DNA from 4 places in the Solidesulfovibrio carbinolicus genome. Region 2 is predicted to be linked to each of the others. Evidence: predicted binding sites of a transcription regulator. Region 2 holds the regulator's gene; each other region holds the start of a gene.
The links. Region 2 encodes sigma-54, which starts transcription at its own class of promoters, with help from an activator protein. Its sites were predicted from a motif close to CTGGCACGGNNNNTGCTT; they were not measured.
Positions count from the first base shown of each region.

Region 1 (5,549 bases), 1.7 Mb from region 2:
GGGAGCACAGGAAATGGTCCATGGTGCGCACGCTGGCCGAGAGCACCTGCACATGGCCGTCGCTTTGGCCATAAAGCGCCACGATGTTCTTGATCAGGTCCATGCCGTCTTCGCCCCGGTCGTCCAGGCGACCGACAAAGGGCGACAGGAACACGTCACCGCGTCCGGCCCCCCGGGTGGCGGCATAGACGGCGGCGGCCTGGGACTGGCTGAAGACCAGGGTCATGTTGACGCGCCGGCCTTCGCCGGTGAGCACGGCGGCGGCTTCCAGGCCGGCCGTGGTGGTCGGCAGCTTGATGTGGGCGTTGGGAATCCAGGCGTCGAACTCCCGGGCATGGGTCAGCATGTCGGCCACGGTGGTGTCGGCGTCGGCGTAGACCTCGATGGAGATGGACCCCTTGGGCAACAGCGCGGACAGCTCCTGGCACAGGGCCTTATAGAAGTCGTAGATGGCCGTGCTGCTGAATTTGTTGCCGGCGACTTTATGGGCCTCGGCCTCGGGGTTCTTGGCCAGAAGGCTTGGATTGGTGGTCTGGCCGTCGAGAAAACCCAGGGCGGCGATGACCTGCCGGGTTTCCTGGGGATCGGCGCCGTCGAGAAAAATGCGCGTTTTGAGCGTGTCGGGTCGCATAGGGGCCTCGCAGCAGTTTGGTTCGTCTGGCGGCAAAAAAGAGTATAGGCCGCCGGCCCGGGGCCAAAACTTGCCCCGGCACGAGATAATGACGGAAACTAAACACCTTTTGCGAACAAAAGGCAAACAGTCTGTTGACGCGGGGCGCTTGCGGAGGGAAACACGGCAGGAAACAGGAAAGCGGCCTTGCGCCCCGCCCCAAGACGGGACGCTCCAGACGGGCCAAGCCCCTTTTCCTGACAACTCGGCCGCGACACGGCTCCGGGAGGCAGACATGACGAACGCCGACAGCATCGACGCCCGCAAACGGGCGGCGGCCCAGGCCGCCGCGAACCTGGTCGGCCCGGGCATGGCCGTGGGCCTGGGGCACGGCTCCACCGCCGTGGCCGTGGTCCCGTTTCTGGCCGCGCGGGCCGGGCGCGGGGAACTGGCCGGCACGGCCTTCGTGCCGGCGGCGCGCTTCATGGCCGAGGCGCTTCGCGCCGCAGGCCTGCCCGTGGCCGGCCTCGACGATTTTCCCCGGCTGGCCCTGGCCATCGACGGAGCCGACGAGATCGCCCCCAACCTCGACTGCATCAAGGGCGGCGGCGGCGCGCTGTTATACGAAAAGATCGTGGCCCAGGCCGCCGAGCGCTTCGTGCTGGTGGCCGACGACGGCAAGTGTTCGCCGGTCCTTGGGACGCGCCATGCCCTGCCGGTGGAGGTCACGCCCTTTGCCCTGGCCCCCACCGTCGATTTCCTGGCGGCCGTGGGCGGCGCGCCGACGCTTCGCCGTCGCCCCGACGGCGACCCCATGCGCACCCAGCGCGGCAACCTCATCTGCGACTGCGCCTTCGGCCCCTTGGCCGATCCGGCCGGGCTGGCGGCGCTCCTCGATGCCCGGGCCGGCGTGGCCGGGCACGGGCTTTTCGTGGGCCTGGCCCAGACGGCCTTTATCGCCGGCCCGGACGGCGTGCGGGAGCTTTCCCGGCCGGCCGGCTGAACCGGCCCCGGCGACACGAGCGTCGCGGCCTCAAAGGTCCTGGCGATTGACGCCGGGCCTACAAGAAAACCAGGGATTATTCCCAAAAATACGACTGGATATCCAAGGGACGCAGGCTTGGCGGCTTGGCGGCCGGAAGCCCAAAAGGCTCCCGGCCGACGACGGGAAGATGGAAGGACTTAAGCGCCCGCCAGGTAGGTGGCGATGGCGTCGTCGTAGACGCTGGTCTGGCGGAAGGTGGCGGCGGCGGTTTTCTGGCGCAGGGCCAACGGCGCTTTCATGCCGTTTTGGGCCAGGGCGTCCATGACCTCGGGATAGAAGGCCGGATCGGGCACCACCAGGATGGAGGCGAAATTTTTCGCCGAAGCGCGCAGCAGCGTCGGCCCGCCGATGTCGATCTGCTCCACCATCTCCGGCAGGGGCAGTCCCTTTTCCAGGGCCTTGCCGAAGGCGTAGAGATTGACCACCACCATGTCGAAGGCGACGATGCCGTGTTTTTCCAGGGTGGCGACGTGTTCGGGATTGTCCTTGTCGGCCAGGATGCCGCCGTGGACATTGGGGTGCAGGGTTTTGACGCGGCCGTTTAAAATTTCCGGGAACCCCGTCACGTCGCTGACGGAGGTGACGGGCAGGCCGGCTTCGACGAGCATCTTGCGGGTGCCGCCGGTGGAGACGAGTTCGACGCCGGCGGCGGACAGGAACCGGGCCAGTTCGGGCAGGCCGGACTTGTCCGTGACGCTTAAAAGCGCCCGTTTGACAGGCAGAAAATCCATGCTGGACCTCGCTTTTTCAGGCGAGGTGCCACATGGCGGCCAGCTTGGCAAGGGTGCAAGGGGCGCGCGGCGCAAAACGCCCTGCGCGCCTCTCGTGAACACGACCCGAAATGCAGGGCCGGAACGTCCGGCCAGGGCTGGGCGGCCCGGGCCGGACGTCGCGGAGGGGTGTCCACGGACCGGATCGACGCGGCTTGCATCGTCTCCCTGAAGCCAGGCAAAGCCTGGCCAAGGAGCAAATTTTCAGGACAAGGCTGTCCGGCCAAGGCCCGGACCGCTTCGCCGGCTAGGCCGCGATGCGCTTGAGCTCGTCGGCCAGTTCCCGGGCGGCGTCGTTGGCCGGGTCCTGGAGCAGGATCTGGTCGATCTCCGCCCCGGCTTCGCCATGGCGGCCAAGGCTCACCAGACAACCGGCCAGGGTGAAGCGGACCTCGTGCTTGAGCGGGTCCAGGGCCAGATAGTCCTGCAGATAGGGCAGGACGTCGTCCAGGCGGTCGTCGGCATGGGCCAGACGGACCAGGCCGAAAAGGGCCACCAGGTTTTCCGGGTTCTTGGACAGCGCGCCCTTGAAATGGGTAAACGCCTCGGCCGACTGGCCGCGCTCCATCTCAATAAGCGCCATGCCGGACAGGGACCGGTCGTCGGCCTCAATGGAAGACGCCTTGCGGTACAGCGTCATGGCCTCGTCAAGCTTGCCGCGCTGCACGGCGATGGTGGCCAACCCCAGATAGGGGTCGGGGTGCACGCCGTTGCTGGTCATGGCCTTGCCGTAATATTCCTCGGCCTTGTCCAGGTCGCCCATGAACAGATAGCATTCGCCGAGTTCCTTGTTGATTTCGTAGTCGAGTTGCCCACTCATGACATCCCCTCCGTTGGCGGCCCGTCGGGTGCTGGTTTCGGGCCTGGCCGGTTCGCGCCTTGACGGCGCAGGCTGGTGCTCGGTTGTCCCGGCGGCCAGGGCTGCCGGGCGTTTTCTTCACAAGCAATCCTCGTGCCAAGCACTCCGATGCGCCTGCCGGCCGGCTCCACGGGCCTGCGGCAAATGACGCTTTTGGGAAATTCGTCCGGCTTTATTAGAAAGTGAAACGAATAGGCGGCAAAAAATGCCCCTGCGTGGCCCCGGGCCGTTCAGGCTGGAACGCTTTTTGCCCAATAGGCTTGCGAAAACGGGCGGCCAGCCCGGGGACAGCTCTCCCAAGCGGAGGAAAAAGACCATGAAAACCATTTTTTCAAGTAATCTCGGGCTTCTCGGCAAGGTTCTGGACCTGCACCAGGAGCGTCAGAATGTCGTCATGTCCAACCTGGCCAACCAGGACGTGCCCGCCTTCAAGGCCCGCACCCTGGAGTTCGAGCAGGAACTGCAAGCCGCGCTCAATATCGACGGCCGGGGCAAGATGACGCGCACCAGCGGCGGCCACATGCCCACGGTGTTTAATGCCGCCGGCTTCGAGGGCAACCTGGAGATGGGCTGGAAGCCCCGGGTCGTCCAGGGCCTGGACAGCGTGGACATGGATAAGGAAATGGCGGTCATGGCCAAGAATACGCTCATGTACAACGCCCTGACCGACATCACCAAGAAGAGTTTCGAAGGCCTGCAAAAGGTCATCATGGACGGAGGCAAGTAATATGGACCTCTTCACCGCAATGGACATCGGTTCGTCGGGCATGTCGGCCCAGCGGACCACCATGAACACCATCTCCATGAACCTGGCCAACATCAAGACCACCCGGACGGTCAACGGCGGCGGCCCTTACGTGCGCAAGTCCGTCATGCTCGAATCGACCCCGGTGGACAGCCCGTTTTCCAAGGCCATGCAGTCGGCCCAGGACCGCGACCTGGCCGGCGTCAAGGTCACAAGCCTGGTCAACGACAACCGCCCGTTCCGCATGCAGTACGAGCCCGGCCACCCCGACGCCAACGCCGACGGCTACGTAGCCTACCCCGACATCAACGTGGTCGAGGAAATGGCCAACATGATCACGGCCATGCGCAGCTACGAAGCCTCCAGCTCGTCCATCGGCACCGTCAAGAACATGTTCAACAAGGCCCTGGAAATCGGCCGCTAACGGAGACGCGTCATGGCCATCCCTTCCCTCGCCCTCGCCGCCTACCAGAACGCCCTGTCCCAGTCCGGGGCCATCGAAGCCAAGGTGTCGCGCTCCCTGGCCAAGCCGGCCGCCCCGGCCGAAGGGTTCGGCCAGATGCTCACCGACTCCGTCAAGCGCGTCAACGACATGCAAAACGGCAAGGACGCCATGGTCCAGTCCTTTGCCTCGGGCCAGACCCAAAACGTCCACGAACTCATGATCAATCTGCAAAAGGCCAGCTCCGCCATGCAGATGACCACGGCCGTGCGCGGCAAGGTCATCGAGGCCTACCGCGAACTCGTCAAGATCCAGTTCTAGCCCGCGCGACCGTAAACGAAGACCGCCAGGAGACCCGCCATGCCCGACTTCCTCAAGCAAAACTTCGAGAAGCTCATCCAGTACTGGTCCAACCGTTCCGCCGCCCAGCGCATCATGCTGGCCGGACTGGCCGCTTCCCTGGTCGCCGCCTTCGTGGTCATGCTGTTTATTCTCAACCAGCCCGACATGCGCGTGCTCTACACCAACATGCCCCAGGAAGACGCCTCCCGGGTGGTGGAGCTCCTCAAGGCCTCCAAGACCCCCTACGAGCTGCGCGACAACGGGGGCACCGTGCTGGTGCCGGCCGAGGCCGTCTACGAGCAGCGCCTCAAGGTGGCCGGCGAAGGCGTCATGCGCGGCCAGGGCATCGGCTTCGAACTGTTTGACGAACTCAAGGTCGGCCAGACCGACTTCGTCCAGCGCATCAACTACACCCGGGCGCTGCAAGGCGAACTGGCCCGCACCATTTCCGAATTCCCCCAGATCGAAAAGGCCCGGGTCCACCTGGTGCTGCCCCACAAGAGCCTTTTTATCGAGGAACAAAAGAAGGCCACCGCCTCGGTGGTGCTGACCCTGCGCAAGGGCCAAAAACTTGACGCCAAGCAGCTCCAGGGCATCGTCAACCTCGTGGCCATGTCCGTGGAAGGCCTCACCCCCGACCACATCACCGTCACCGACACCACCGGCCAGTCCCTGTACCAGCCGCGCGGCGAAGGCGGCCTCGACGGCCTGACCACCACCCAGTTCGAATACAAGA
Region 1 covers NZ_CP026538.1:4,395,129-4,400,677, forward strand. Annotated here, with positions in the region: gene C3Y92_RS19630 (transaldolase family protein) at 1-631, opposite strand, end outside; gene rpiA (ribose-5-phosphate isomerase RpiA) at 906-1,613, shown strand; gene C3Y92_RS19640 (IMP cyclohydrolase) at 1,793-2,386, opposite strand; gene C3Y92_RS19645 (tetratricopeptide repeat protein) at 2,673-3,245, opposite strand; gene flgB (flagellar basal body rod protein FlgB) at 3,601-4,011, shown strand; gene flgC (flagellar basal body rod protein FlgC) at 4,013-4,453, shown strand; gene fliE (flagellar hook-basal body complex protein FliE) at 4,466-4,792, shown strand; gene fliF (flagellar basal-body MS-ring/collar protein FliF) at 4,832-5,549, shown strand, end outside.
Region 1: flgB (flagellar basal body rod protein FlgB) is a predicted target of sigma-54. The motif match lies at 3,520-3,537, and genes of this name have one in related genera.

Region 2 (5,549 bases):
CTCCATCGGCATCCAGCCCGACATCATCATCTGCCGCAGCGAAGTGGATCTGGCCCGGGACATCAAGCAGAAGATCGCGCTTTTTTGCGACGTCGATGCCGACGCCGTGTTCACGGCCGTGGACGTCAAGAGCATCTACGAGCTGCCGCTGCGTCTCTATGGCGAGGGCGTGGACCAAAAAATCGCCATTTTGCTGCGTCTGCCGGCCAAAAACGCCGAACTCGAACCCTGGCGCGACCTCATGTACCGCCTGGAAAACCCGGTCGGCACTGTGTCCATCGCCATCGTCGGCAAGTACGTGGACCTCAAGGAGGCCTACAAGAGCCTTCACGAATCCCTGGTCCACGGCGGCGTCCACGCCGGGGTGTCGGTCAATTTCGTTTACGTCAACTCCGAGGAGCTGACCCGGGAAAACGTGGCCGCCACGCTTTCGGGCATTGACGGCATCCTCGTTCCCGGCGGTTTCGGCTCGCGCGGGGTGGAAGGCAAGATCGCCTCCATCGAATACGCCCGCACCAAGAAGATCCCCTTCTTCGGCATCTGCCTGGGCATGCAGTGCGCGGTCATCGAATACGCCCGCAACGTGCTGGGCCTGGACGGGGCCAACTCCGAGGAGTTCGACCTGACCACGCAACATCCGGTCATCTACCTCATGCGCGAGTGGTACGACTTCCGCACCCAGACCATCGAGCACCGCGACCCGACCAGCGACAAGGGCGGCACCATGCGCCTGGGCGCCTATCCCTGCGTGGTCGCGCCGGGCACCAAGGCGGCCGCCGCCTACGGCGCGTCGGAAATCTCCGAGCGCCACCGCCACCGCTACGAGTTCAACAAGGCCTACGCCGGCAATTTCGAGGAAGCCGGCTTGGTCTTAAGCGGCCTGTCCCCGGACGGCGAACTGGTCGAGATGGTGGAGCTGCCCGACCATCCCTGGTTCCTGGGCTGCCAGTTCCATCCCGAATTCAAGAGCAGCCCCATGCGTCCGCATCCGCTGTTCCGCGAGTTCGTGGCCGCGGCCAAGCGGCACAAGGGCTAGACGGCCCAAGCGCAAAAAGATGGCTCGGTCCGGGGAAGGCGGCTTCTCCGGACTTTTTTTGGGCCAAAGGGCTGCATGGCTTGGCAAGGCTCTAAAAACGTTTATCTTCTGGTCATGGTGCGATTTTTGGGCTAGATTGCGCCTGTCGGCGGCCAGGGTAGGGCGTTGCTTTTTCGCTTCGCGGCCGTCGTATCGCAAAGGGAGTCTATTATGTCCGAAGACGCCAAACTGGCCATTGCGCGCGCCCGGGACGTGGAGCTGCTGGTGCTCGACGTTGATGGGGTCATGACCGACGGCGGCATCTACGTCGATGCCCGGGGCGAGGTGATCAAGCGTTTCCATGTCCACGACGGGTTGGGCATCAAGGCGGCCCAGGCGGCGGGACTGGCCGTGGCGGTCATAAGCGGCCTGGACAGCCCGGCCGTGGCCGCCCGGATGCGGGAACTGGGCATCGAGGAGTACCACCCCGGCCACTACCGCAAGGTGGGTGTGCTGGAAGGCATTCTCGCCCGGGCCGGGTTGGCCCCGCATCAGGCCGCCTTTCTCGGCGACGATTGGGTGGACGCCGGCCCCATGGAGCTGGTCGGGCTGCCCATGGCCGTGGCCGACGCCCAGCCGGAGATCCTTGATCTGGCCTTGTGGGTGTCGCGGCGCGGGGGAGGGCAGGGCGCGGTGCGCGAGGCCGTGCGTTATATTTTGGCCGCCAAGGGCCGGTTGGAAGCCGCCTACCAGTGGTTCCTCGGCTGAAGGCCGATAGTGCCGATTGCCACAAGGCTTCAATTGTGGCATGGTTTTTGTTGGGCGGGGTGGCCCTCGTCCGGGCAAGGCCCACAGACAATTCCCGATAACGTCAACGACATTCGAGCACGGCGGTAAGCATGGCCCTGGAACTGCGGCAGCAACTCAAGCTTTCCCAACAGCTGGTGATGACCCCCCAGCTGCAGCAAGCCATCAAGCTCTTGCAGCTGTCGCGGCTGGAGCTGCTTGAAAGCGTGCAGCAGGAGCTTTTGGAAAATCCTCTTCTGGAGGAATCCGTCGAGGAGGACCGCCAGCCCGAACGCGTCATGGTCGAGGACAACAACGGCCCCACGGGAGCCGACGCGGCCATCGAAAAGGAACTGCTCAAAAACGCCGAGTGGGACGACTACCTTGGCGATTTCGCCAGCACGAGCAAGCAGTCCCTGTCCCGCGACCTGGAAGTGCCCGAGGAGGGCATGGCTTTCGACGCCCGTTTGGCCTCCAAGCCGTCCCTCGACGGCCACCTCGGCTGGCAGATGCACCTGTCTAATTTTACGGCCAAGGAAGTCGAGATCGGCGAGACCATCGTCGGCAGCCTCAATTCCTCGGGCTATCTGCGGGCCACGGTGGAGGAAATCGCCGGCATGGCCAACGCCGACCCGGCCCATGTCGAAAAGGTGCTCCACCGTCTCCAGCGCTTCGATCCCGTGGGCGTGGCCGCCCGCACTCCCAGCGAATGCCTGCTCATACAAATCGAGGTCTACGGCTATGACGATCCCATCCTGATCGAACTCGTTCGCGAGCATCTCGAAGACCTCGAAAAGAAGCGCTACAAGCCCCTGGCCAAGAAATTTCACCTGACCATGGAAAAGCTCAAGGAATACCTGGAGCTGATCCAGACCCTCGATCCCATGCCCGGGGCCAGCTATGGTTCGGGCGACCCGATCTACGTCAGCCCGGACGCCTTCGTCTACAAGTACGGCGAGGACTTCGTCATCCTGCTCAACGAGGAGGGGATGCCGCGCCTGGGACTCAACATGTCCTACACCGACGGCAGCCTGCCGCGAAACGACAAGGACAAGGACTACCTCCAGGATAAGATGCGTTCGGCCATGTGGCTCATGAAGAGCCTGTACCAGCGCCAGCGCACGCTTTATAAGGTTTTGGAGAGCATCGTGAAGTTTCAGCGCGGCTTTTTCGAGGACGGCGTGACCCGGCTGCGGCCGCTGATCCTCAAGGACGTGGCCGACGACATCAGCATGCATGAGTCCACCGTCAGCCGCATCACGTCCAACAAGTACGTGGCCACGCCCCACGGCATTTTCGAGCTCAAGTTCTTTTTCAACAGCGCCCTGGAGCTCGACGACGGCGGCACCGTGGGTTCCGAATCGGTCAAGGCCATGATCAAGCGGATTATTTCCGGCGAGAACGCCAAGAAGCCCATCAGCGACGAGGCCATCGCCGACATGCTCAAAGACGAGCTGCAAATCAACATCGCCCGGCGAACCGTGGCCAAGTACCGCACGGCCATGGGAATCGAGTCGTCGTCGAAGCGCAAGGCGGTTTTCTGATGCTTCGGGCCGGGATTCCGGCCCCTCACCACGCCAGCCTGGAGGATTCTATGAACATCACCTTTAATTTCAAGAATTTCGAGCCGTCTGACCATTTGCGCGATTATGCCAGGAAGCGCTTTGAAAAGCTTGGCAAGTACACCTCGTCCACCGACACCTCGGAAGTCCAGGTCAACCTGGCCGTGGAAAAGACCCGGCAGATGGCCGACGTCATCTTCCTGGCCGACAATATGCATATCTCGGCCCATGAAACCTCCGAGGACATGTACTCCACCATTGACCTGATCCTCGACAAGATCGAGGCTCAGGCCAAGAAGTTCCGCGAGAAGCAAAAGGACCGCCGCCGCCAGACCGTGGAGCAGGTCCGCATGGACGTCATCAGCATCAGCGAGGACGCCGCCGGCGGCCGCGTGCCCACCATCATCGAAACCGACGAGTACCAGCCCAAGCCCATGGCCGTGGAAGAAGCCGCCATGCAGCTTGAGGCCCTCAAGTACGAATTTTTGGTGTTCATCAACTCCGAAACCGAACGGCCCAACGTCATCTACCGCCTGCGCAACGGCGACTTCGGCCTCATCGATCCTGGAACGGGCGCTTAGATGCGGTTAGAGGACTATCTCCAGCCCGAGTTCGTCATCGGGAATCTTGCGTCGGAGTCCAAGTCCGAAGTGTTGGCCGAGCTCGTGGCCCCCATCAAGAAGCAGTGGCCCGATTTTGACGCCAAACGCGCCCATCAGGTGCTGCTCGACCGGGAAAACCTCGGCACCACGGGCATCGGCGACGGGGTGGCCATTCCCCACGGCAAGATGGAGAGCCTCGAACGCATCGTCATCGTCGTCGGGAGAAGCCTTGCGGGCGTCAGCTTCGATGCGCTGGACTTCAAGCCCTGCCGCATCTTCTTCCTGGTGCTCGCGCCCGAGCATGTCGCGGGCCTGCATTTGCGCATTCTGGCCCACATCTCGCGGCTTTTGTCCGACGAATCCTTCCGGCGGGCCTTTTTGGCCGCCGAAACCGACGAGGCCTTGCGGCAGGTGCTCGCCGCCGCCTAAGGCTGCCTGAAAAAACGTTTCCCGCGCGTTTGTCGTCACACAAACGCGCGGGAAATTTGTTAAGCCCTTGGGCCGGAAGGTGAATGCCATGGAACATGCGGCCAGGGAACTCCCCGTCGTTATCTTGACCGGCCTGTCCGGGTCCGGAAAATCCACAGCCCTTCGCGTCTTCGAGGACCTGGGTTTTTTTTGCGTGGACGGGTTGCCGGTCAGCCTCGTGCCCAAGCTCATGAGCCTTTTCGACGACAAGGGCGGCCAGCGCTACAAAGGCCTGGCCCTGGGCATGGACGTGCGCCAAGCCGACCTCGACACCGACTGGGGCGCGACCCTGGCCGAGGTGCGGCGCAAACAGGACCTCACCCAGATCATCTTTTTCGAGGCCGACAACGGCGAGATCATCCGCCGCTACGCCACTACTCGCCGCCCGCATCCTTTGGAAAGCGCCGAGAGGGGCCTTGAGCAAGCGGTCGTGGCCGAGCGCGAACGCATGCGCCCCCTTCGCGACGCCGCCGACATGGTGCTGGACACCACCCATTTCACCATCCACGATCTGCGCCGCAAGCTCCAGGAGAAATGGGCTTCCATCCGGCCCACCGCCGGAACCCTCAAGGTCCACGTCATGAGCTTCGGCTTCAAGTACGGCCCGCCCTCCGAGGCCGACATGGTTTTCGACCTGCGCTTTTTGCCCAATCCCTATTTCAACAAGGAACTGCGCGAGCGCACGGGCAAGGAAGCGGCGGTGCGCGATTACGTCCTGGCCGAGGAACCGGGCCGGGAGTTTTTGCGCCGGCTGACCGAATTTCTGCTCTATCTGCTCCCGCTGTACGCCAAGGAAGGGCGTTACCGCCTGACCCTGGCCTTTGGCTGTACCGGCGGCCGCCACCGTTCGGTGGCCGTGGCCGAGTCGGTCTTTGACACGCTCTCCAAGGCTGGCTACAATATCTCCCTTGAACATCGGCACATTGAACGCGGCTAGGCCGCAGGTCTTAAGCGCTACGGCAACGGGGGTTGCCGGCGAGAGCGGCGGGGCGGTTTACCCGGCCCAGGGGCTTTCGCTTTTGGCGATGGCGACGCCATCCCGGCTGGTCGCCTTGCCGGCCCGGCAGTCTCGTTCGCGGATGATTATCGTGTGAGATCTTGGGCTTCCGCGCGGCG
Region 2 covers NZ_CP026538.1:2,704,057-2,709,605, reverse strand. Annotated here, with positions in the region: gene C3Y92_RS12185 (CTP synthase) at 1-1,036, shown strand, start outside; gene C3Y92_RS12180 (KdsC family phosphatase) at 1,247-1,783, shown strand; gene rpoN (RNA polymerase factor sigma-54) at 1,915-3,345, shown strand; gene hpf (ribosome hibernation-promoting factor, HPF/YfiA family) at 3,396-3,944, shown strand; gene C3Y92_RS12165 (PTS sugar transporter subunit IIA) at 3,945-4,394, shown strand; gene rapZ (RNase adapter RapZ) at 4,483-5,370, shown strand.

Region 3 (5,549 bases), 170 kb from region 2:
CAGCGTTCGTTCCCCCGCCTCCAGCACGAAGCAATTGTGGTGTATGTAGACGATGCGTGGCATGTCTTTGGCTCGCGGCGCTCAAAAAATACGAGCGTATTTTTTGAGCATACTTCTCGTTCTCATGCGTTTGCAGGGCCGTGCATGAGACGTTTTTCGCGGGCGCGACACTAGGCGATGTCCCACTGCGGGCCGGTCGGCGTGTCCATGACCGTGACGCCAAGGCCGGCCAGCTCGTCGCGAATGGCGTCGGAGCGGACGAAGTCCTTGGCCTTGCGGGCGTCCTGGCGCTCGGCCACCAGACCGTCCACCCGGGCGGCGTCGATGCCCAGGCGCGTCAGGCGACAGGCCTTGAGCTCGGCCAGGAAAGCCGCCGCGTCGGTGCCGAACACCCCAAGCACCTCGGCCCAAACGGCGAAATTGGCCAGGATGCGGCGCAGTACCTCGGCCGTCTCGCGGCTCTTGGCCAGGGTCTTGTCTTCCATGAGCCGGCCGGCCAGGCGCACCAGGCCAAACACGTGGCCCATGGCCTGGGCGGTGTTGAGGTCGTCGTCCATGGCGGCGGTGAAGCCTTCCTCGTGGCGCGAAAGCTCTTCCGTCACGTCGGCCGGCAGCTTGGTCTCGCTCCACTTGGCGCGGCCAAGCGCCTGCTCCATTTGCACCTTGGCGGCGTAGATGCGCTTGATGCCTTTTTCTGCCTCGTCCAGGCCCTGGTCGGAATAGTCGAGCGGGCTTCTATACTGCGAGGAAAGAAGGAAAAACCGCAGCACTTCGGGCAGGTAGCGGGCGTAGATGTCGCGAATGGTGATGAAGTTGCCTAGGGACTTGGACATTTTCTCGGTGTTGATGCGTACAAAGCCGTTATGGACCCAATAACGGCAAAATTCCCCGCCGATGGCCGCCTCGCTCTGGGCGATTTCGTTTTCGTGGTGGGGGAAAATGAGATCCTGGCCGCCGCCGTGGATGTCGATGGGCATGCCCAGGAGCTTTTCGCTCATGGCCGAGCACTCCAGGTGCCAGCCGGGACGGCCTGGGCCAAAGGGACTCTCCCAGACCGGCTCGCCGGGCTTGGAAGCCTTCCACAGGGCAAAATCCAGGGGATCTTCCTTTTCCTCGCCCGGGGCCACTCGCGCGCCGGAACGCATGTCTTCCACGTCGCGGCCGGAGAGCTTGCCGTAGCCGGCAAAGGAACGCACCCGGAAATACACGTCGCCCGACGGCGTGCGGTAGGCGTGGCCGCTGTCGATAAGCCGCTGGGCCAGGGAAGCCATCTCGCCGATGTATTCCGTGGCCTTGGGCTCGGCGTTGGGCCGCAGTATCCCGAGCTTGTCCATGTCTTCGTAAAAGGTCGCGATGTAACGCTCGGCGACCTCCTGGGAGGTCGTCTCCTCGGCGTTGGCCTTCTTGATGATCTTGTCGTCAACGTCGGTGAAGTTGCGCACGAAGGTCACGTCAAAGCCGATATGGCGCAGATAGCGCACGAGCACGTCGAAAACCACCGACGAGCGGGCGTGGCCGATGTGGCACAGGTCGTAAGCGGTGATCCCGCACACGTACATGGCCACCTTCCCCGGCACGCGGGAAACGAACGGCTCCTTGGTCCGGGTCATGGTATTGTACAGCTGCATCCTCGCCTCCCGTCGAAAAGTTCCCACCCTTTGCAAAGCCAAGGGCCAAAGTCAACCAGGGGGAGGAAACCCCTTTTTGAAAAAAGGGGTTTCCTCCCCCTGGACCCCCTCCTTCCCCAAAAACTTTTTAAGGGGGTGGGGTGCGATAGTTCAAGTTTAACTTTAACGTTATTATAGCCAGCCGCCCGGTTACGTTGTTGCGCTCATGGGCAACCCAGGTTGGGGGGCCGGGGGCTAAGCCCCCGGCGGGCGCCGGGCAGCGCCCGGCCGGGTCTGGGCAGAGCCCAGCACCTTACGGGCGTCGCCAGCCGGTGACTAGGGCGACGGCTTTGATGCCTTTTTTCTCGCCGGTGAAGCCCAGACCTTCCTCAGTGGTGGCCTTGAGGTTCACTTGCTCTTTATTGAGCCCCAAAAGCGCGGCCACGTTGAGGCGGATGGCCTCGGCGTGGGGGCTGATCTTGGGAATCTGGGCGATGATGGTCAGGTCCACGTGGGTGATGGTCAGGCCCTTGGCCTTGGCGGCCAGCAGGGCTTCGCTTAAAAACACGCCCGAGGCCATGTTGTCGAAATCCGGGTTGCTGTCCGGGAAGAGCCGGCCGATGTCGCCGCCGGCCACGCAGCCCAGCACCGCGTCGGTCAGGGCATGGAGCAGCACGTCGCCGTCGGAGTGGGCCAGCACCTCGGGCGCGCCGAGGATGGGGAAGCCGCCGAGCTTCATGGGGCGCGGGGGCTGTTTGCCGGGCTTTTGCGGATCGGCGTAGCGGTGGACGTCGTAGCCGTAACCGGTCACGGGCACGGGAGGCGCGGCCGCCTCGGCCAGGCTGGCCAGATCCTCGGGATGGGTGATTTTCATGTTGCGCGGCGCTCCGGGCACGGTGAAAACGGGCTGGCCGTAGTGTTCGACCAGGCTGGCGTCGTCGGTGACGTCGAAATCCGGTCTGGCGTGGGCATAGGCTTGTCGCAGCAGGGTCAGGTCGAAGCCCTGGGGCGTTTGCACGGCGGCCAGCTCATGGCGGGGCAGGGTGGCGGTCACCCTGTCGCCGTCCACCTGCTTGACGGTGTCGGTGACGGGCAGGGTCGGGATGACGGCCTTGCGTCCGGCGGCCAGGGCGTCGGCCACCCGGGCGATGAGCCCGGCATCGACAAAGGGCCGGGCCGCGTCGTGGATCAGCACCAGACGCGCTTCGCGGGGCAGGGCGTCGAGGCCGTTTTGGACCGAATCCTGGCGTCTGGCCCCGCCTGCGGCGGTCAGGACCGGCAGGCCCGGGTGGCTTACGTCGAGATAGCCGGCCAGCTCGCGGGCAGCCTCGGCCAGATCGTCGGGCGCAAAAACCACGACCACGCCGGCCACGTCCGGGGACTTGGCAAAGGCGGTCAGGGCTTTCCAGTAGAGCGGGCGGCCGCCAACGGAGAGAAACTGTTTCTTGACGCCGCCCGAGGCCTGGGCCAGACGGGTTCCGGAGCCGGCGGCGAGCAGCACGGTCCACAGGGACACGGGGAATCCTTTGCGCTAAAGCGTGGATAAAAAAGGGGGAGTCGGCCGATAAGCCGGGTTTTGTTCCCCGGATAAACCGGGGCGGCCATCATTCCTCTAGGACCACGATTGCTCGCGGCCTCAAGCAACCTACCCGAAGGCACGGCCGGGCCAGCCTTAACGCCTTCCTATTTGGTCTTGCTCCGAACGGGGCATGCCGAGCTTGCCGCGTCGCCGCGGCAACTGGTGGGCTCTTACCCCACCGTTTCACCCTTACCGGCGCATGCGCCGGCGGTTTGTTTTCTGTGGCGCTCTCCCGGGATCGCTCCCGCTGGACGTTATCCAGCGTCCTGCCCTGTGGAGCCCGGACTTTCCTCCCCGGGCCTTGCGGCCCGCGACGACAGCCTGTCCGACTCCCCGGGGGAGTCATAAGGCCCTTTTGCCCCTGCGTCAAAGGGCGACGCGGACATTGCCGGCTTGAGTGCCGGCTTTGAGAATGCTAATAGCCTGAAACCGTTGTTTTCCGTCCTCGGGAGGTGTGCGATGCGCCTGATGTTGCTGCTTACGGCCCTGGTTTTCACGCTGGCCGTCTGCCCGCCGGCCCAGGCCACGGACTGGCGTTTTCTGGCCGCCCATGACGACCGGTCCGTGGAACTCTACTATGACCGGCATTCAGTGCGGATTTCGGGCGAGGTGCTGCGGCTTCGAATCAAGAGGGTGTTCGACGAGGCCGAGGGGCTGGAGATCGCCCATGAATTGGGCTTTCCCACCGGCGTGGCCTATGCCCTGGAGCGGGTGACCCTGGACTGCGGCCAGGGGCGGATTATCCGGCAGCAGGCAGCCTGGGTCGGGGTGGACGGCAAATTTCTGGACCGCACGTTGTCGCCCACTTCGGGGTGGCGGCCCATGCGGCCGGGGGGCCTTGGCGAAGCCGTCTGCCGGGAACTGGAATAGGGCGGCGGGTCCCCCTCTCAGTCGTCCTGGCGGCCAAGGAGCCCCTGCATGGCGGCGAGCAGGGCGCTGCGGCGAACGGGCTTGCTCAAGTAGGCAGAGCATCCGGCCTCAAGGCAGGCGGCCTCGTCCTCGGGAAAAGCCCGGGCGGTGATGCCGATGATGGGCGTGGGTCCAAGGCCGGACGCCCACTCATGTTCACGCATGGCCCGCACGGCGGTCAGCCCATCCAGGATTGGCATGACGTGGTCCATAAGCACGATGTCGATGCCGCCTTTCTTGAACCGGTCCAGGGCATCCTGGCCGTTCTCCACTTCTTCCAAGATAACCGGCTGATTTTCCAGGAACAGGCTGACGACTTGACGGTTGCCTACAGAGTCGTCGGCCAATAGCACCCGCCAGGGCTGGCCGCCGGCGTCGGAAAGCTCCGCAACGGCCTGGGTTTCCGGCGCAAGCGCTCCCGATGCCGCTTCGGCGGCAACCTCCAGCCTGACCGTGGCCGTGACGGTGGCCCCTTGTCCAAGGACGCTTTGGATGGACAATTCCCCCTGCATCAGTTCGGTGAGGCGCTTGGAGATGGCCAGCCCCAGGCCTGTCCCCCGGCGTTGATTGCCGCCCACCTGGAAAAAATTGTCGCAGACCCGGGCGATGTCGTCCGGGGCGATGCCGACGCCGGTGTCCCGGCAGGTCAGGCGCAGGAGGAAGGCGGAAGGGCCAAGGGGCGTGGCTGTGGCCGACAAGCGGATCTCCCCCGCGTGGGTGAACTTGCAGGCATTGGCCAAAAGGTTGGCCACGATCTGGGTGAGGCGGATGGGGTCGCCGTAAACCTGGCGGGGCAAGCCGGGATCAAGATCGCAGTAAAGCGGGAGGCCTTTTTCCTCGGCCTGGGGCGTGAACACGGCGCAGGTCTGGAACAGGGCTTCGGGCAAGTCGAAAGGTTCGGGCTCCAGGGTCAGCTTGCCGGCTTCAAGCTTGGACAGGTCGAGGATGTCGTTGATGACGCGCATGAGGATCTGGCCGGAGTGTTGGAAGATGTCCACATAGCGCTTCTGGCGGGGTGTGAGCGGGGTGTCGGCCAACAAATCGGCCATGCCCATGATGGCGTTCATGGGGGTGCGGATCTCGTGGCTCATGTTGGCCAGGAAGTCGGACTTGGCCCGATTGCCTTGCTCGGCCCGTTCCCGGGCGGCCAGAAGTTCGCTTTCCAGGGCCTTGCGCTCGGTGATATCGGCGATGAGCATAAGCAGGCAACGCCGTTCGAAAGCCTCGATGACCGTGCAGGAACAAAGCCCGATAATACGACGACCGTCGGCATGGCGGAAGGCCAGTTCCCGGTTGGTGACGGAATCGGCGACTTGCAGTTCGATCAGCAGTTGTTGGCGATCCTCGAAGCGTTCCCAAAAGCCGAGTTCCTCGGACGTGTGGCCGATGGCTTGGTCGGCCGGGATGCCGGTCAGTTGGGAAAAGGCCTCGTTGACGCGCAGCATCCGGGCGGA
Region 3 covers NZ_CP026538.1:2,534,592-2,540,140, reverse strand. Annotated here, with positions in the region: gene C3Y92_RS11380 (MBL fold metallo-hydrolase) at 1-63, opposite strand, end outside; gene cysS (cysteine--tRNA ligase) at 171-1,628, opposite strand; gene ispD (2-C-methyl-D-erythritol 4-phosphate cytidylyltransferase) at 1,921-3,123, opposite strand; RNA gene rnpB (RNase P RNA component class A) at 3,157-3,519, opposite strand; gene C3Y92_RS11360 (hypothetical protein) at 3,646-4,056, shown strand; gene C3Y92_RS11355 (hybrid sensor histidine kinase/response regulator) at 4,074-5,549, opposite strand, start outside.
Region 3: ispD (2-C-methyl-D-erythritol 4-phosphate cytidylyltransferase) is a predicted target of sigma-54. The motif match lies at 3,260-3,277, and genes of this name have one in related genera.

Region 4 (5,549 bases), 1.3 Mb from region 2:
GGGCGACTACGCCGTGGTGGCCATGCTGCCCGGCATCTACATCATGCACGAGTTCGGGCTGGACAATATCCAGCCCGTGGCCCGGGGCGTTTTCACCGTGCGCTACGGCTACGCCGTGAAAAAAGGCGACGAGGCCTTGCTCGCCCGCTTCAGCGAGGGCCTGGCCATCCTGCGCGAGACCGGCCGCTATCAGGCCATCCACGACAAATGGCTGGGGGTGCTGGAAAACGGCCGGCTGCGCTGGCAAACCATCGCCCTGTACGTCGGGGCCATCGCCACGCCGCTTCTGGCGCTGCTTGGCGGCTCCATGCTGTGGACCCATTTTTTGCGCAAGCAGGTGGCCCAGCGCACCAAGTCCCTGACCAAGGCCATGGAGGAACTCTCCCGCAACCAGCGCCAGCTCGTCCAGGCCGATAAGATGGCCGCCCTGGGCATCCTTGTCTCCGGCGTGGCCCATGAGATCAACAATCCCAACGGCTTGATCCTGCTCAACATCCCCATCCTGCGCAAGGCCCAGGCCGACGCCGTGCGGCTGCTTGCGCGCCGTTACGAGGAGGAGGGCGATTTCCTCCTGGGCGGCATTCCCTTTTCGCGCATGAAAAACGAATTGCCCAGGCTATTGGAGGAAATGCAGGAAGGGGCTCAGCGCATCAAGCGCATCGTCAACGACCTCAAGGACTTCGCCCGGCGCGAGGAAGGCTCCGGCCGCTCGCTCATCGATGTCGGCGACGCGGCCAGGAAGGCCGTGCGCCTCCTCGACGCCGCCATCCGCAAGGCCACCGATCATTTTTCCGCCGTCTACGAACCGGATATCCCCCTGGTCTGGGGCCATTCCCAGCGTGTGGAACAGGTCCTCGTCAACCTCGTGCTCAACGCCTGCCAGGCCCTGCCCGACCGCGACCGGGCCATTGTCCTTGCCGTCAGCCACGACGCGGACAAAAAACAAGTGGTCCTGACCGTGCGCGACGAGGGCGCGGGCATCGCCCCCGAGCACCTGCCCCACCTGACCGACCCTTTTTTCACCACCAAGCGCGAGACCGGCGGCACCGGCCTTGGCCTGTCCGTCTCCGCCGGCATCCTCAAGGAATACGGCGCGACCCTGTCCTTTCACTCCGTCCCGGGCCAGGGAACCACCGCTGTTGTCGCCTTTCCGGTTCCGGCCCAGGAGCAGGCTTCATGAGCACCTTTCCCGCCTTCGGCATCCTGCTGGTGGACGACGAGCCGGCCTGGCTGCGTTCCCTGTCCCTGACGCTGGAGTCCTCGGCCGGCGTCACCAACCTCTTTCTGTGCCAGGACAGCCGCGACGTGCTGCCGTTGTTGGACAAGGGCGGCATCCGCCTGGCCCTGCTCGACCTGACCATGCCCGGGCTGTCCGGCGAGGAACTGCTGGCCCGCATCGGCGAGGAGCACCCGGAAGTGGCCGTCATCATCGTCAGCGGCGTCAACCAGCTCGACACCGCCGTGCGCTGCATGAAGCTTGGGGCCTTTGATTACTACGTCAAGACCGACGATGAGGATCGGCTGGTGAGCGGCGTGCTGCGGGCCATCCGCATGATCGAGCTGCGTGACGAAAACCGCGCCGTCTCCGACAGCCTGGTGGCCGGAACCCTGTCCCGCCCCGAAGCTTTTGCCGCCATCGTCACCCGCTCCCGGGCCATGTTCCAGGTGTTTGCCTACATCGAGGCCGTGGCCAAAAGCAGCCAGCCCTTGCTCGTCACCGGCGAATCGGGGGTGGGCAAGGAAAACGTGGTCCGGGCCGTGCACGGCTTAAGCGGCCGGCCCGGCCCCCTGGTCGCGGTCAACGTGGCCGGCCTGGACGACGCGGTTTTTGCCGACACCCTTTTCGGCCACGTGCGAGGGGCCTACACCGGGGCCGAGGCCGCCCGCAAGGGCATGATCGAGGAAGCGGCCGCGGGCACGCTTTTCCTCGACGAAATCGGCGACCTGTCCATCGCCTCCCAGGTCAAGCTCCTGCGCCTGCTCCAGGAGGGCGAATACTTCGCCCTGGGCAGCGACGTGCCCAAGCGCCTGCGGGCCCGGGTGGTGGTGGCCACCCACCGCGACCTGGCTGCCGAGGAAGCGGCCGGCCGGTTGCGCCGCGACCTCTACTACCGCCTGCGCACCCACCACGCTCACATTCCGCCCCTGCGCGAGCGTCCCGAGGACATCGAGCCGCTGCTGCGCCATTTCCTGGCCGAGGCCGCCGCCTGCCTGGGCAAGCCCGTGCCTACGCCGCCGCGCGAACTGGCCGGCTGCCTGGCCGCCTACGCCTTTCCCGGCAACGTCCGCGAACTGCGGGCCATGGTCTACGACGCCGTGAGCCTGCACGCCGGCCGGATGCTGTCCATGCACAGTTTCCTGGCCGCTGTCGCCCGGGCCGAACCCTGCCGGGCGACGCCGCCGCCCAATCCCTTCACGCCCTTTGAACCGCTGCCCACCTTTGCCGAGGCCGCCGGATTCCTGGTGGACGAGGCCATGCGCCGCTCCGGCGGCAACCAGACCATGGCCGCCCGGCTCCTTGGTATCTCCCAGCCGGCGCTGAGCAAGCGCCTCAAGCACGCCGTCCGCCAAACCCCCATAACCTAGGGCATGGGCATAACCCGGGTGATTTGAACCAACAGCCCTGTTTTGTTGGCGAAGTTTTGCTGGCGTCGGAATCCTCATAACTTCGGTTATGGGGGTTTTCGCTGCGCATCCAGATAAAATCAGCTGTAAAATAAATAAATTCATAGCCTTATCTCGCTTGTTCGGTGCTGGCATTGTCCGTGCTTGGGGCAGGGCAGACTGCTGCCATAGCCTCGCGGCGGCCGGGCGCGACATCCCCCTCTTCGCGCCCGGCCTGCGGCGGGGCCGCCGGGCGGACCGGCTCCATGGCGGCCCGCTTCGCCACTTCCCAACGCAAAGGAGACGCCATGCAACGCGCCGCCAAGATGCTCGCCCCGATCCTGCTGGGTTTGGCGGTCTGGCTGCTGCCCGCCCCCCAGGGACTTTCGGCCGCCGCCTGGGCCTATTTCGCCCTGTTTGCCGCCGTGGTCCTGGCCCTGGTCCTGGAACCCGTTCCCCCGGCCCTGGCCGGACTCATCGGCGTGGCCCTGGCCGCCATGTTCCGGCTGGTGCCGGTGGCCCCGGGCAAGGTCCCTTCGCCTGGCGACGCGCTCAAGTGGGCGCTGTCGGGCTTTTCCAACGGCACGGTCTGGCTCATTTTCGCTGCCTTCATGTTTGCCCTGGGCTATGAAAAGACGGGCCTGGGCAAGCGGTTGGGACTCACGCTGATTAAGCGCATGGGCCGCAAGACCCTGGGCCTGGGCTACGCCGTGGCCCTGGCCGATTTGGTGCTGGCCCCCTTCATGCCGTCCAACACGGCCCGCAGCGGCGGCACCATCTTTCCCATCATCAAGAACATTCCGCCCCTGTACGGCTCCACCCCGGACAACAACCCCCGGGGCATGGGGGCCTATCTCATGTGGACGGCCCTGGCCACCACCTGCGTCACCTCGTCCATGTTCTTGACAAGCCTTGCCCCCAACGTCCTGGCTCATTCGCTCGTGGAAAAGGCCACCGGCGTTAACATCGCCTGGGGCCAGTGGTTTATAAGCGTCCTGCCCGTGGGCGTGATCCTGTTTTTGGCCACGCCGCTTCTGGCCTACATCATCTATCCGCCGACCCAGAAGACGTCCGAGAACGCGCCCATCTGGGCCGGCGAGGAGCTGGTCAAGCTCGGACCGCTGACCGGGCGCGAGATCGTCATGGCCCTTTTGGCCGCCGGCGCGCTCATTGGCTGGATCTTTTTCAAGGACTTGATCGACTCCACCCTGGTGGCCCTGGTCGCCATCTGCATCATGGTCCTGGCCAGGGTCGTGGATTGGGACGACATCCTGGGCTACAAGCAGGCCTGGAACGTGCTGGCCTGGTTCGCCACCCTGGTCACCCTGGCCGACGGCCTGGGCAAGGTGGGCTTTCTCACCTGGTTCGCCGACGCCGCCTCGGCCCACATGCAGGGCATGACCCCCACGGCCACGCTGCTGGGCCTGACCATCCTGTTTTTCGTCAGCCACTACATGTTCGCCAGCGTCACCGCCCACGTGGCCGCCCTGCTGCCGGTCATGCTGGCCGCGGCCAAGGCGGTGCCGGGCCTGGACATCGGCCTGGCCGCCATGGTCCTTTGTGGGACGCTTGGCATCATGGGCGTCATCACCCCCTACGGCACCGGCCCCTCGCCGATTTATTACGGCTCCGGCTACGTCAAGGGGAAGGAGTTCTGGATTCTTGGCCTGATCTTCGGCGCGATTTATCTTGGCGTATACCTGCTGGTCGGGTTCCCCTGGATGGTCATGCGCGGCTAGGGTCGCGACCGCGAAAAGCACAGACCCCCTTTCAAAGGCCATGGACTGAAACAAGGCATTTTTACACATACTCCCATCGTCTTGGTTAAGGGAGGCGCGGCGTGCCGCGACGCCCCTCGCCTCTGGCGAAACGCCCCGGACGCGGCCGCGTCCGGGGCGTTTGACGTTCTTGTGGACAGGCCGCCGGTCTTGGACCATCCCTGGCGGGGAGCGGCGCGAAAATCGGCCTCCCGCGCCGTTTTTCGGCCCGCGGCACTTGACACGGCCGCCGCCATTGCCCAAGAGACATTTTTCACCTTTGACGTGATCGGCATCGTGCCGCCAACTTTCCCCCGCCCGGAGGCTCCATGAAGCGTATCGTCATCGCCCTGGCCCTGGTCCTGTGCGCCGCCCAGCCGGCCCTGGCCGACAAGGTCGCAACGCCCATCCCCATCGGCATCGCCGTGGCCCAGACCAGCAACGTGGCGCTTTTCGGCCAGGAGCAGGTCAACGGCGCCAAACTCGCCGAGGAACGCCTGAATGCCGCCGGCGGCGTGAACGGCACGAAAATCGCCCTGGTCTTCCAGGACACCGCCGGCGACGAAGCCGGGGCCGTCAACGCCTTCCAGAACCTGCTCAACCGCGACAAGGTCGTGGCCATCATCGGACCCACGCTCTCCCAGCAGGCTTTCGCCGCCAACCCCATCGCCGACCGGGCCAAGACCCCGGTGGTCGGCCCCTCCAACACCGCCAAGGGCATTCCCGAGATCGGCGAGTTCGTCGGCCGCATCTCCGCTCCCATGACCCAGGTCGCGCCCAACTCCCTCAAGCAGGCCATGAAGATCAAGCCCGACCTCAAGCGGGTGGCCGTGCTCTACGCCCAAAACGACGCCTTTTCCTCTTCCGAGACCACGACCTTCCAGGACGCCATCAAGGAGCTTGGCCTGGAGACCGTCACCGTCCAGAAGTTCCAGACCACCGACACCGACTTCACCACCCAGGTCACGGCCGTGCTCGGGGCCAATGCCGATCTGGTCGTCATCTCGGGCCTTGCCGCCGATTCCGGCAACCTCGTCAAACAATTGCGCCAGCTCGGCTACAAGGGCCTCATCGTCGGCGGCAATGGGCTCAATTCGCCCAACATGTTCCCGGTGTGCGGCGCGCTGTGCAACGACGTGCTGGTGGCCCAGGCCTACAGCCCCGGCGCGGTGGACAAAAACCCGGTCA
Region 4 covers NZ_CP026538.1:3,987,811-3,993,359, reverse strand. Annotated here, with positions in the region: gene C3Y92_RS17830 (transporter substrate-binding domain-containing protein) at 1-1,180, shown strand, start outside; gene C3Y92_RS17825 (sigma-54-dependent transcriptional regulator) at 1,177-2,586, shown strand; gene C3Y92_RS17820 (anion permease) at 2,913-4,343, shown strand; gene C3Y92_RS17815 (ABC transporter substrate-binding protein) at 4,691-5,549, shown strand, end outside.
Region 4: C3Y92_RS17820 (anion permease) is a predicted target of sigma-54. The motif match lies at 2,754-2,771, and genes of this name have one in related genera.